3 regions of the Thauera sedimentorum genome follow, and region 2 is predicted to be linked to each of the others. Evidence: predicted binding sites of a transcription regulator. Region 2 holds the regulator's gene; each other region holds the start of a gene.

Region 1 (4,276 bases), 980 kb from region 2:
GGAAAGGCACGATCTTGTAGAGCATGGCGCTGATCGCGCTGACGAAGCCGCCGTGCAGCACCAGGATGCCGGCGGCCAGGGGCCAGGCATCGTGGTCCAGCCAGGAGGCGAGCATCGCGCAGGCCGCGCCGGCGAGCACACAGGCCATGGACAGCTGCAGGGTACGGAAGCTGGCGTCCGGGTGCGGCCGGCGGGTGCGACGCATCAGCAGCAAGGTGGCGAGCGCGAAGCACATGGCCAGCACCGCGAGCACGTCCAGGGTCAGCGCTGGTGCGCCGGCCTTGCGTGCCAGGGTCAGCACGCTCCAGCCGGCCAGTACGGCAAGTACCAGCGGCGCCCAGATGCGGGTCAGCCAGCCGGGGTAGTTGGGCGTGATCTGGAACATCGGCACGACCACCCAGCTGGTGGCCGCCATCAGCACGCCGCCCCAGCCCAGCCAGCCCCAGCCGACATGCAGGTTGGTCAGTTGCAGCAGCGGCAGCGACAAGCCGCGGGACAGGGCGAGTACCAGCAGGATGCCGAGCACCGCGGTGACGGCAAGGCCGATGAGCGCGATGCGCAGGTCGCGGGCGGTGTTCTGTGTTGCGGCGCTGCGCCGCAGGCCGATTGCGGCGGCGCCAAGAAAGAGCAGCACGCCCAGCCCCAGCAGCACGCCGCCGGCCTGCATCAGCGCCGGCTTGCCAGCCCCCAGTCCCCAGGCGAGCGCAATCGCGCCGCTACTGACCAGGGCATGCACGCCCGCCGACAAGGGCCGGATGGCGGGCAGGCAGGCGCCGGCGACCACCGGGAGGATCTGCATCAGGGCGCCCAGCATCACCAGCAGCATGAAGCCGGCGGTGATCAGGTGGGTGAGGGCGAGGGCGCCCGGCGTCCAGCGCGAGGCGAGCGCTTCGGGCTGCAGCAGCAGGTAGACACCGGCGGCCAGCCCGAACAGCGCGGCGGTGAGGAAGAACGAGAGCGGAACGTGGAAAGGCGGGGTCGCCTCGTAGCTGAGCGAGCGCTGGCCGGCGCTCATAGCCCACCGATGCGCACTTCGACCGCGTCGTCGCGCACCTCGTATTCGTAGCGCGTGCCGTCACGGTCGAGCATGCGCAGCAGCGGCCAGGGCGTGCGGTCGAGCAGCAGGGTCAGGGTCTCGCCTTCCGGCAGGTCGGCGAGGGCTTCCATTGCCAGTTCGAAGGGCTCGGGCGGCTCCAGGCCGCGGGCGTCGATGACCTTGTCGCTCATGCTTGCACCTCAGCCTGATGGCCGGCTGCGAGCTCGCGACCGAGCGCCAGCGCCAGGTCCTCGCGCTGCGACTGCAGGCGCTGGTCGCACATCGGGTAGAGGATGTTCTCTTCCTTCATGTTGTGCTGCTGCATCAGGATCAGCAGGGTCTCGGCCTCGCCGGTGTACTCGTCGGCGTCCTGGTCGTCGATGGCCTGCTCGAGCCGGGCCAGCGCCGCACGCAGTTCGCGGTGTTCCTCGCGCATCACCATGGTCGGCCCGTGCATCATGCCGGTGGCCTGCTCGAAACGGGGAAAGAGAATGGACTCTTCCGCGCCGAAATGGGTGTTCAGGGCGCGCGAGAACAGCCCGAGGGCGGCGCGCGCCGCTTCCCACTCGCCACGGCCCACGTGGTGTTCCGCACTCGCGAAGGCTTCGTCGCACTGGCGGTGGTCGTGGGTCATGAGGTCGGTGAGCGTACTCATTGTTGTGGATCTCCTGTCGGGGTGCGCACAATTCTCCGAGTTGTCCACGCTTCGGCCTTGATACGTGTCAAACGCCTGAATTGGTTTGCCCATACGGGGTTTCGGCAGTTCGGCATTGCCCCAATGTGGTGCAGAATCCGCGCTTCGACGATAGGGAGCTTTCCATGCGGCACGAAACCGGCGGCGCGAGCTGGGGCAGGATCTTCCTGCCGTTCGCGCTCGGGTATTACCTGTCCTACCTGCTGCGCACCGTCAATGCGGTGATCTCGCCCGCACTGACCGGCGAACTCGGTTTGTCCGCCGCCAATCTGGGGCTGCTGACCAGCACCTATTTCCTGGCCTTCGGCCTGGCGCAGATTCCGGTCGGGATCGCCCTGGACCGTTTCGGCCCGCGGCGGGTGGAGGGGATGCTGCTCATCCTCACCGCGCTCGGCGCGGCGGCCTTCGCCGTGGCCGAATCGCTCGGCGGCCTGGGCCTGGCGCGCGCGCTGATCGGCCTCGGGGTGTCGGCCTGCCTGATGGGTGCCTTGAAGGGCTTTGCCATGTGGTATCCGCCGGAGCGCCAGAGTTCGATGACCGGCTTCATCATGGCGGCCGGTGCGCTGGGCGCGCTGACCGCCAGCGCGCCGGTCGAGGCGATGCTGCCCTTCGTCGGCTGGCGCGGGGTGTTCTGGATCATCGCCGGCATTGCCGCGGCGATTGCGGCGTGGATCTTCCTGTCGCTGCCGGACGAGGCCGCGCACGCCTCCCGCGACACCGTGGGGCAGGCCCTGCGTTCGGTGGGGCAGATCTACGCCTCGGCCGGTTTCCTGCGGTTCGCCGGTTCCGCGGCCTTCTTCACCGGCGGCTTCATGGCCCTGCAGAGCCTGTGGGCGGTGCCCTGGCTGATGACCGTGAATGGCCTGGACCTGGCCGGCGCGGCATCGCAACTGCTGGTGCTCAACTTCGGCATGCTCGCGGGGCAGCTCACCATCGGCCTGTTCGGCACCCGCCTGGCGCACAGCGGCGTGCGGCCGGTGAACCTGATGCAGGCAGGCTTCGCCGGCATGCTGGCGGTGGAACTCGGCATCCTCCTGCAGATCGGCCCGATTGCCGTGCTGTGGTTCCTGCTGGGCGCGCTGTCGGCGGTGAACTCGCAGGCCTACCTGGCCGCCTCGGCCTATTTCCCGCGCGAGGTGTTCGCGCGGGTGAGCACCGCGGTGAACCTGATGGCCTTCATGGGCGCCTTCGCGGTGCAGTGGGGGCTGGGCGTGACGCTGGACCTGCTGGAAGGCGCCGGGCGGGGCGGGGCCAGTGCGCTGGCGATTGCCTTCGCCGGCCTGATCGCGCTGCAGGCGGCGAGCTACCTGCCGCTGCTGCCGATCTTCGAGCGGCGGAAGAAGCCCTGAGCCGCCAGCACCGGGTCGGCGGCGGCGAGCGCCTCGTCCTCGCTGCCGGCGGCGGTTTCCACCGGTAGCGGAGCGGGCGCGGTCTGCCGGCCGCGCCATTCCACCAGCTCCAGGCGGCCGTCGAGGTGTTCGAGGATGGCGGTGCAGCTGTCGACCCAGTCGCCGCAGTTCACATAGGTCAGGCCGTCGACCTCGCGCAGCGCCGCCCAGTGGATGTGGCCGCAGATCACGCCGTCCACCCCGCGCTCGCGCGCGCCGTGGATCACCGAATCCTCGAAGTCGAAGATGAAGTTCACCGCGGTCTTGACCTTGCGCTTGGCGTAGCCGGCCAGCGACCAGTAGCCCGAGATGCCCAACCGGCGGCGCATCCACGACAGCCAGCCGTTGATGCGCACCAGTGCGTTGTAGGCCACGTCTCCGATCACCGCCACCCAGCGGTGGTAGCGGGTGACCTGGTCGTATTCGTCGCCGTGCAGCAGCAGGTAGCGGCGGCCGTCGGCGGCCTGGTGGACCCAGTCGTGCTCCAGCTGGATGTCGCCGAAGGTGATGCCGACGTATTCGCGCAGCGCCTCGTCGTGGTTGCCCGGCACGAACACCACCCGCGTGCCCTTGCGCGCGGCGCGCAGCACCTTCTGCACCACGGTGTTCTGCGTGGTGGTCCAGTGGATGCCGCGGCTCATCGCCCAGAAGTCCACGATGTCGCCGATCAGGAAGAGGTGTTCGGCCTCGTGGTGACGGAGGAAATCCAGCAGGCGGTCGGCCTGGCAGCCGCGGGTGCCGAGGTGGATGTCGGACAGGAAGATCGAGCGGACCTGGCGCGGCTCGACGGACATATCGACGGTTTTCATACGCCGGCTAGCCTAGGCCGGCGGTGTGACGGCACGATGACAGTTCATCGCGCCGTAACCGTGGCGCGGCGGGGGCGGATCAGACGAACTGTGCTGCGGCGTGACCGGACGACCAGGCCCACTGGAAGTTGTAGCCGCCCAGATGGCCGGTGACGTCCATGACCTCGCCGACGAAGTACAGGCCCGGATGACCGGTGGCCTCCATGGTGCGCGAGGACAGCGCGCGGGTGTCCACCCCGCCCAGGGTCACTTCCGCCTTGGCGTAGCCCTGGGTGCCGGACGGGGTCAGCGGCCAGGCGGTCAGCGCTTCGGCTATCGCGGCGAGTTCGGCGGGGCGGAACTGGTTGAG
Region 2 (4,276 bases):
GGCACGCTCGACCGGCGCCAGCAACTGGGTAAAGCCGGTGAGATACAAGCCCAGGGCAACCAGCATCAGGTTGGCCAGTACGTACAGGCCCAGCTGGATGGGCATCACCTCGTTGTACAGCATGCCCACGGTACCGAGCGCGCCGAGCAGGCCGCCGATCACCGTGTAGGTGGTGATGCGCCCGAGGTTGTAGGCCAGGTGGATCGGCCATTGCCGGCGGGTCTGCCCGGGCACCTGCACGGTGAGCGCGCCGACGATGCCGCCGCACATGCCCACGCAGTGGGTGCCGCCGAGCAGGCCGATGAGGAAGACGGCGATATAGCCGGTTTCAGGCATTCGGAAGAGCCGGAAGATGCATCAGGGCAGGCATTCTACGCCGCGCGGGGCGGGATCAGATCACCTTGGAGTAGCGCGCCCGCTCGCGGTCGGCGCGCAGGTAGCGGTCGAACACCATGGCGATGCCGCGCACCAGCAGCCGCCCCGGGGGCAGCACGCTGATCCAGTCGTCCTCGATCTTCAGCAGGCCGGCCTTCTCCATCTCGCGCAGGTCGGCGAGTTCCTCGGCGAAGTATTCCTTGAAGTCGATCAGGTGGGCGATCTGGATGGACTCGATCGACACCTCGAAATGGCACATCAGCGCCTGGATGATCGCGCGGCGCAGCAGGTCGTCGGCGGTAAGCTCGATGCCGCGCAGCACCGGCAACTCGTCCTGGTCGAGGATGTCGTAGTACTCGTCCAGGGTCTTGACGTTCTGCGCGTAGGTCGGCCCCACCTTGCTGATCGCCGACACCCCGAAGGCCAGCAGGTCGCACTCGGCGTGGGTGGAGTAGCCCTGGAAGTTGCGGTGCAGCCGCCCCTGGCGCTGGGCGATGGTGAGCTCGTCGTCCGGCTTGGCGAAGTGGTCCATGCCGATGTACACATAGCCCGCCTCGGTGAGCCGGCGGATGGCCAGTTGCAGGATCTGCAGCTTGGTGTCGGCGGTGGGCATGTCCACCGAGTTGATGCGGCGCTGCGGCTTGAACAGCTGCGGCAGGTGCGCGTAGCTGTAGAGCGAGATGCGGTCGGGAGAGATCTCCAGCACCTGCTCCAGCGTGCGGTTGAAGCTGATGATGTTCTGCTTGGGCAGGCCGTAGATCAGGTCCATGGACACCGACTTGAAGCCGGTGGCGCGCGCGGCGTCGACCACCAGCTTGGTCTCGTCGAAGCTCTGCACGCGGTTGACCGCGACCTGCACGTCATGGGCGAAATCCTGCACGCCGACGCTCATGCGGTTGAAGCCGAGGTTGGAGAGCATCTCGACGGTATCGAAGTCCACCTTGCGCGGGTCGACCTCGATGGAATACTCGCCGTTGGGCACCAGCGTGAAGTGCTGGCGCACCGAGTCCATCAGCTGGTGCATTTCCTCGTGCGACAGGAAGGTGGGCGTGCCGCCCCCCAGGTGCAGCTGGGTAACCTGCCGGCTGCCGCCCAGACAGGCGGCCTGCATCTCGATCTCCTTGGCCAGGTACTTGAGGTACTTGGCCGAGCGCCCGTGATCCTTGGTGATGATCTTGTTGCAGGCGCAGTAGTAACAGATCGTGTTACAGAAAGGGATGTGGAAGTATAATGAAAGCGGTTTGCCGAGACCGCCCACTGCCCGCTTGGCGAGCCAGTCGCGCAAGGCCTTGGCGTCAAAGGCTTCGACGAAGCGATCCGCCGTCGGGTAGGACGTATAGCGCGGCCCGTTGATGTCGAAGCGGCGGATCAACTGGGTGTCGAAGACGAGTTCTTTCTGATTGCTCATGGTCGTACGGGGCGGCAGTCTGTTCCGTAAGATCGCAGAAAGCCGTAGTTTTGTGGTTGACGTGGATCAACGAGGCTCCGTTGATCCCGGTGAGAGACGGAGCTGTTTATCTTGCAAATGAAGGCGACGGTGCCGATCTCTGTGGCAAACCTCAAGGCCGCCTGCTCTCAGTGTAACCTGCAGGAGCTGTGCCTGCCGTTCGGGATGTCGGAAAACGAGATCGACCGCCTGGACGAACTGGTGGGCGCCCGTCGCAAGATCAAGCGTCAGCAGCACCTGTACCGCGCCGGCGACCTCTTCGAGGCGATCTACGCGATCCGCGCCGGCTCCTTCAAGACCGACGTGCTGCTCGAAGACGGCCGCGAGCAGGTCACCGGTTTCCAGATGACCGGCGAGATCCTCGGTCTGGACGGCATCAGCACCGAGTTCCACACCTGCAACGCGATCGCCCTGGAAGACAGCGAGGTCTGCGTAATCCCCTACGGCAAGCTGGAAGAACTCTCGCGCGAGGTCGAAGGCCTGCAGCATCAGTTCCACAAGGTCATGAGCCGCGAAATCGTACGCGACCACGGCGTGATGATGCTGCTCGGCTCGATGCGCGCGGAAGAACGCCTGGCGGCCTTCCTGCTCAACATGTCGCAGCGCTTCACCGCGCGCGGCTTCTCGGCGGCCGAGTTCCACCTGCGCATGACGCGCGAGGAGATCGGCTCTTATCTGGGCCTCAAGCTCGAAACCGTGTCACGCGCCTTCTCGCGCTTCCAGGAAGACGGTCTGGTGGCCGTGCAGCAGAAACACATCCGCATCCTGGACATCGCCGGCCTGAAAAAGCTGCTGCACCATCAACCGGCCGGCGGCTGAAGCGCGGAGCGAGCACCGCGCAACACCGCCATCGGCCCGCGCAGTAGGTTTATTCGCACATTCTCAGCCCTGACGCCGGCGGGCGACCATGGTCTCGCTCAAGGCGGCGACGTCCTCGTCAGTCAGCAGTTCGCGGGCGTAGGGCAACAATTCGCCTTCCTCGCGGGCGATGTGCTGATGGTAGCGGCTGGCGAATTCCTCGACCTGCTCCGCGGTCAGCTCTGCCGCTTCTCCCTGTGCAATCGCCGCCAGACGTTCGCGCATGAGCGCCCAGGCGGCGAACATGCGCTGATGGTCGGCGAGGATCCAGTCGATCAGCGCCTGCAGCTGCGCGCGACGCGGCGCATCGACCCGTGCGAGCAGCACCGGAAAGAGATCGTCTTCCTCGTCCATGTGGTGATTGACCGCAGCCAGGTCGAAGTAGCGCATCACCGCGCTCGCCGCCTGCTGTGCCTGCTTGTCCGCACCATGAGCGGGCAGCCAGGCGGCCAGGCGGGCGAGCGTCTCGAGCTGCCCCTGCAGGCGGCCGTGACAGGCTTCCAGCATCTCGAGCGGGGTTTCGAATCCGGGTGCGACCGGGATCAGTGAATCGCTCATGTCAGTGAGCTCCTAAATAGACCAGAAAACCGGCGGGGCTCTTGAGCAGCGCCACGGACACTATCCACGCATAGACCGCCAGCGCCGCCAAGAACGCAGCCGCCCTGAGCGCCAGGGTGCGCCCGCGCCGCAAGGCCACCGCGCCAAGCACGATGTAGGCGAGCAGGCCGATGACCTTGGCCGTGACCCAGCCGGCGACGAAAGGGTACTGCCCGATCATCACCGCCATCGCGATGGCCGACAGCAGCAGCAGGCTGTCGACCACATGGGGCAGCACCCGGGTGAGACGATGTTCGAGCAGCGCACTGCCGGACAGCATCCACGCGCCGCGCAGCGTGAACCCGAGAATGCTCAGCACCACACAGGTCACATGCAGGTGTTTGAGTGCGAAATACATGGTCTTATCCCGGCCGTCCGTCGGCCCGCGGACGCAGGTAGATGGGCAGGTAGCGCAGCGCCCAGGTCACGAAGATGCCCAGCCAGCCGGCTACCGCGGCCAGCATCAGCCAGGGAGAGAGCACAGCGGGCGCAAGGTCGGCGAGGATGCGCAGCAGCACGACCCCCTGCATGGCGAGGAACAGCGACCAGGTCAGCTGGTCGGCCGCCAGCGGCTGGCCCGAATGGCCCAGGGTGACCCGCGACACCATGCCGAGCACGATGGAGCCGAAGAAGCCGATCCCCAGCGCGTGCAGCGGCGCCAGGCCCAGGCCGTACCAGCCGAGCTGGGCGCCCGCGGCCTGCGCTGCGGACAGCAGCAGGGCCACGCCCAGCCACGCGAAACCGATGTGCAGCATGCCCAGCAGGCGCACGCGCTGGGCAGCCACCGGTCGCCAGCGGATGCACAGCCACAGCGCGACCAGACCGGCCGGCAGATCGACGACCCAGCGCCAGCCGCCGAGTTCGGCCATGCCGAGCGCGCCATGGACGAAACTCGCCCCCAGCATCAGCAACAGCGCCCAGCGCGGACGGACGATGACGTAGTCCGGAATGATGTTGCTGGAGAAAAAGGGCACCATGCGGTGGCAGACCGAGAAGAAC
Region 3 (4,276 bases), 1.3 Mb from region 2:
GACCCAGGCGCCATTGACGAAGGCCTGCTGACGGAAAAGAGAGGATTCGGTGATGTTCTGCATGGTCACGTTCCGCTTGATGGTGGGCGGCGCCGGCGACGGCATCCGCCAGCGGGAGCCGATGATTCTAGCCCGCATCCCGATGCACTTCACCCCCGGCGGGGGCTTGGCGGCGGCATGCGCCCTGCTACGCCGGATGGCATATCCGGGGATTTTCCCCAGGACACCCATGGAAAGGGTCGAAGCGCCCGACGATATGTGATATAGAAGTGCCACCATGCGACATAGGAGGCGTCGTCCAGCGACGGATGCCTTGTGAAGCGGCACGCCCCCCTTCTCCCGGGCGCAGCACTGGTGGTTGCGTCGTACCCCGCACCGCTCCGCGCGGCGGACGGCACACTACCCGCCGATTCGTGGATCGCCGCCGCGCTGGTGTTAGCCGCCCTCATCCTTGCGGTGCCGCTCAGCCTGCGAATCCTGCGCGACTGGCAGATCGCCCGCGTGCAACACGCCGCGCAGGACGCCGAACGCCTGGCCACCGAGCGCGCCCTGCGCGAGAGCCAGGCCCGCTACCGCGAGGTGGTCGAGTCGGTGAACGAAGTGATCTTCCGCACCGACGCCGCCGGCCGCCTGACCTTTCTGAACGGCGCCTGGAAGAACATCAGCGGCTTTCCGGTCGCCGAGAGCCTGGGCCAGGAGCTGTGCGCCTTCCTCCATGCGGACGACGTCCCGGCCGCAAAGGAGAATCTTGCCGATGTGGCCGCGGGCAGGCGCGTCTCGTGCCAGTGCGAGCTGCGCCTGCGCACCCGCAGTGGCGAGATACGCTGGATAGAGGCCACCGGTCGCGCCGTGCGGGAAGGCGACAGCGGGCCGCCGGGCCTGGCCGGTACGCTCGATGACATCTCGGCGCGCAAGGTCGCAGAACTGACCCTGGTCAACATCAACCAGGAGCTGGAATACCGGGTACGGGTACGCACCGCCGAACTGGAGAACTCCAACCGCGAACTGGAGGCCTTCTCCTACTCCGTGTCCCACGACCTGCGCGCACCGCTGCGGGCGATCGACGGCTTTGCCCGCATCCTCGAGGAAGAGCTGGACGACAAGCTGGAGCCCTCCTCGCGCGCGCATCTCGAACGCATCCGCAAGGCCACCGACCGGATGTCGCGACTCATCGACGACCTGATCGACCTCGCCCGCCTGACTCGCCAGCCGCTGACCCGCGAAACCGTTGACCTCTCCGAGATCGCCGCACAGATCGTCGACGAATTGCGTGCCGAAGACCCCGGGCGCCGGGTGGAGGTGCAGATCACCCAGCGCATGCTGGTCAATGCCGACCGCAACCTGATGCGCATCGTGCTGGAGAACCTGCTGCGCAACGCCTGGAAGTTCTCCGCCCGCCGGCCGGTAGCGCACATCGTCTTCCGCGCTGAACGCGACCGCGACCGCAGGGTCTTCTGTATCAGCGACGACGGCGCGGGATTCGACATGGCCTTCGCCGCCAACCTGTTCCGTCCCTTCCACCGGCTGCACACCGACCAGGAGTTTTCCGGCACCGGCATCGGACTGGCCACCGTGCAGCGGATCATCGCCCGCCACGGCGGGGTGATCTGGGCGCATTCGCGGCCGGGACAGGGCGCACAGTTCTATTTCACGCTGGACAGCCCGGGAGCGGCCGGGCAATGAACGCCAACTGCTTCACGTGGCAATTGCGCAACGGGAGCGGTCGTGGATTTGACTTGTGTCACAATTCGTCATTGTGCACTGCACTATCCTTGCGGGCGCACGCGGCCACCCACCAGGCTGAACGCCGCCCGGCCCGGCCCAACACCCGTCGGCCGGCACGACAACACGAATACACCGTAGCAGGTACCGCACCATGAAAGAAAAGCACTATCTAACGCCGCTGATGGAACCGCGCTCGGTCGGCGTCATCGGCGCCAGCGAGCGCGAATCCTCGCTCGGCAACGTGCTGATCCGCAACATGCTGGACTCGGCCTTCAAGGGCCGGCTGTTCGCCATCAACCCCAAGCACGAATCCGTGCTCGGCGTGCCTTGCTACAAGTCGGTGGAAGACGTGCCCCACCGCCTCGACCTCGCGGTGATCGCCGTCCGCGCCGACAAGACGCCGGCCCTGGTGGACGCCTGTGGCCGCGCCGGCGTGAAGGCGGTGATCGTGCTCTCCGCCGGCTTCTCCGAGACCGGCCCGCGCGGCGCCAAGCTGGAACGCCAGGTGGTGGAAGCCGCCCGCCGCCACCGCATCCGCCTGCTCGGCCCCAACTGCCTGGGCATCATGCGCCCGGAACTGGGGCTCAACGCCACCTTCGCCCACGCCAGCGCCAACAAGGGCAGCATTGGCCTCATTTCGCAGTCCGGCGCGCTGTGCGCGGCCATCCTGGACTGGGCCAAGCCCAATAACGTGGGCTTCTCCGCGGTGGTGTCGCTGGGCTCCTCGTCGGACATCGACTTCGGCGAAGTGCTCGAATACATGATCTCGGACCCGCGCACCGAGAGCATCTTCCTGTACGTGGAAGGCATCCGCGACGCCCGCCGTTTCATGAGCGCGCTGCGGGGTGCAGCGCGCGTGAAGCCGGTGCTGCTGATCAAGGTCGGCCGCCACCCGGACGCCTCCAAGGCGGTGCTGCAGCACACCGGCGCGCAGGTCGGCGAAGATGCGGTGTTCGACGCCGCACTGCGCCGCGCCGGCGTGATCCGCCTGTACAACATGGGCCAGCTGTTCGCCGCTGCCAACGCGCTGTTCTCCCACTTCCGCCCGCGCGGCAACCGCCTGGCCATCATCACCAACGGCGGCGGCCCGGGCGTGATGGCTGCCGACCGCTGCACCGACCTCGGCATTCCGCTGTCCGAGTTCTCCGAAGGCACCACCGAGAAGCTCAACGCCGCCCTGCCCGCCGGCTGGTCGCACGGCAACCCGGTGGACATCCTCGGTGACGCCGACGTGGAGCGCTACCGCAAGACGGTGCAGGCCGTGCTGGAAGGCCCCAATGTGGACGGCGTGCTGGTCATGCTGACCCCGCAAGCGATGACCAAGCCCACTGAAGTCGCCCAGGCCATCATCGACCTGGAGAAGCACGCCGACAAGCCGGTGGTGACCTGCTGGATGGGCGAGAACCTGGTGATGGACGCCCGCCACATGTTCATCGAGGCCGGCATCCCCACCTTCCGCACGCCCGAGCCGGCGGTGGAGCTGTTCAGCCACATCTCGGCCTACTACCGCAACCAGAAGCTGCTGATGCAGACGCCGGCCTCGCTGTCGCATCTGAACCCGCCGTCCATCGAGAGCGCCCGCCTGGTCATCGAGACCGCGCTGGCCGAACGCCGCAAGGCGCTCAACGAGATGGAATCCAAGGCGCTGCTGGCCGCCTTCCGCATCCCCATCGCGCAGACCGTGGTGGCGCGCTCGGCCACCGAGGCCATGGTGCTGGCCGAGGAGATCGGCCTGCCGGTGGTGATGAAGATCGACTCGCCCAGCATCATCCACAAGAGCGACTCCGGCGGCGTGCGCCTGAACCTCGGCAGCCTGGCCGCGGTACGCACCGCCTACCAGGAAATCCTGGATGAAGTGCGCAAAAACAAGCCGGACGCGATGATCAACGGCGTGGCCATCGAGCCGATGATCCTCAAGCGCAACGGCCGCGAGCTGGTGGTCGGCGTCAAGCGCGACCCGGTGTTCGGCCCGGTGATCACCTTCGGCGAAGGCGGCAACCGCGTGGAGGCCAACCGCGACCTCGCGGTGACCCTGCCGCCGCTCAACAACTTCCTGGTGCGCGACCTGATCCGCTCCAGCCGCGTCGCCCCGCTGCTCGACGAGTTCCGCAACATGCCGGCGGTGGACATGGACGCGCTGGAACTGGTGATGCTGCGCGTCTCCGAGATGGTCTGCGAGCTGCCGTGGATCCAGCAGATGGAGATCAACCCGCTGATCGTCGACGAGAACGGCGCGGTCGCGGTCGATTGCCGAATCATCGTGGACAACGTCTCGCCCGCGGCGGACCAGTACGACCACATGGCGATCCACCCCTATCCGTCGCACCTGATCCGCAAGTGGACGGTGCCGGACGGCACCGAGGTCACCATCCGCCCGATCAAGCCGGAAGACGCGGAGCTGGAGATCGAGTTCGTACGCAAGCTCTCGCCCGAGACCAAGTACTACCGCTTCATGAACACCATGCGCGAGCTGCCGCCCGCCATGGTCGCCCGCCTCACCCAGATCGACTACGACCGCGAGATGGCCTTCGTCGCCACCATGCTGGAGAAC

What was found. The regulator FNR, encoded in region 2, switches genes on or off when oxygen is low (the NO sensors DNR and NnrR bind a similar motif). The targets are predictions, from matches to a motif close to TTGANCTAGNTCAA.
Region 1: a site for FNR is predicted at 1,749-1,762, ahead of IAI53_RS05880 (hemerythrin domain-containing protein). Genes of this name have one in related genera too.
Region 3: a site for FNR is predicted at 1,732-1,745, ahead of IAI53_RS07535 (bifunctional acetate--CoA ligase family protein/GNAT family N-acetyltransferase). Genes of this name have one in related genera too.

What each region holds. Positions count from the first base shown of each region.
Region 1 covers NZ_JACTAH010000001.1:1,306,031-1,310,306, forward strand. The annotation lists gene IAI53_RS05870 (hypothetical protein) at 1-1,015, opposite strand, end outside; gene IAI53_RS05875 (DUF2249 domain-containing protein) at 1,012-1,227, opposite strand; gene IAI53_RS05880 (hemerythrin domain-containing protein) at 1,224-1,691, opposite strand; gene IAI53_RS05885 (MFS transporter) at 1,856-3,079, shown strand; gene IAI53_RS05890 (UDP-2,3-diacylglucosamine diphosphatase) at 3,034-3,927, opposite strand; gene IAI53_RS05895 (BaiN/RdsA family NAD(P)/FAD-dependent oxidoreductase) at 4,007-4,276, opposite strand, start outside.
Region 2 covers NZ_JACTAH010000001.1:329,542-333,817, reverse strand. The annotation lists gene IAI53_RS01475 (sulfite exporter TauE/SafE family protein) at 1-336, opposite strand, end outside; gene hemN (oxygen-independent coproporphyrinogen III oxidase) at 392-1,783, opposite strand; gene fnr (fumarate/nitrate reduction transcriptional regulator Fnr) at 1,901-2,641, shown strand; gene IAI53_RS01460 (hemerythrin domain-containing protein) at 2,705-3,238, opposite strand; gene IAI53_RS01455 (SirB2 family protein) at 3,240-3,635, opposite strand; gene IAI53_RS01450 (NnrS family protein) at 3,640-4,276, opposite strand, start outside.
Region 3 covers NZ_JACTAH010000001.1:1,661,278-1,665,553, forward strand. The annotation lists gene IAI53_RS07520 (NAD-dependent succinate-semialdehyde dehydrogenase) at 1-63, opposite strand, end outside; gene IAI53_RS07525 (hypothetical protein) at 53-262, shown strand; gene IAI53_RS07530 (sensor histidine kinase) at 433-1,683, shown strand; gene IAI53_RS07535 (bifunctional acetate--CoA ligase family protein/GNAT family N-acetyltransferase) at 1,877-4,276, shown strand, end outside.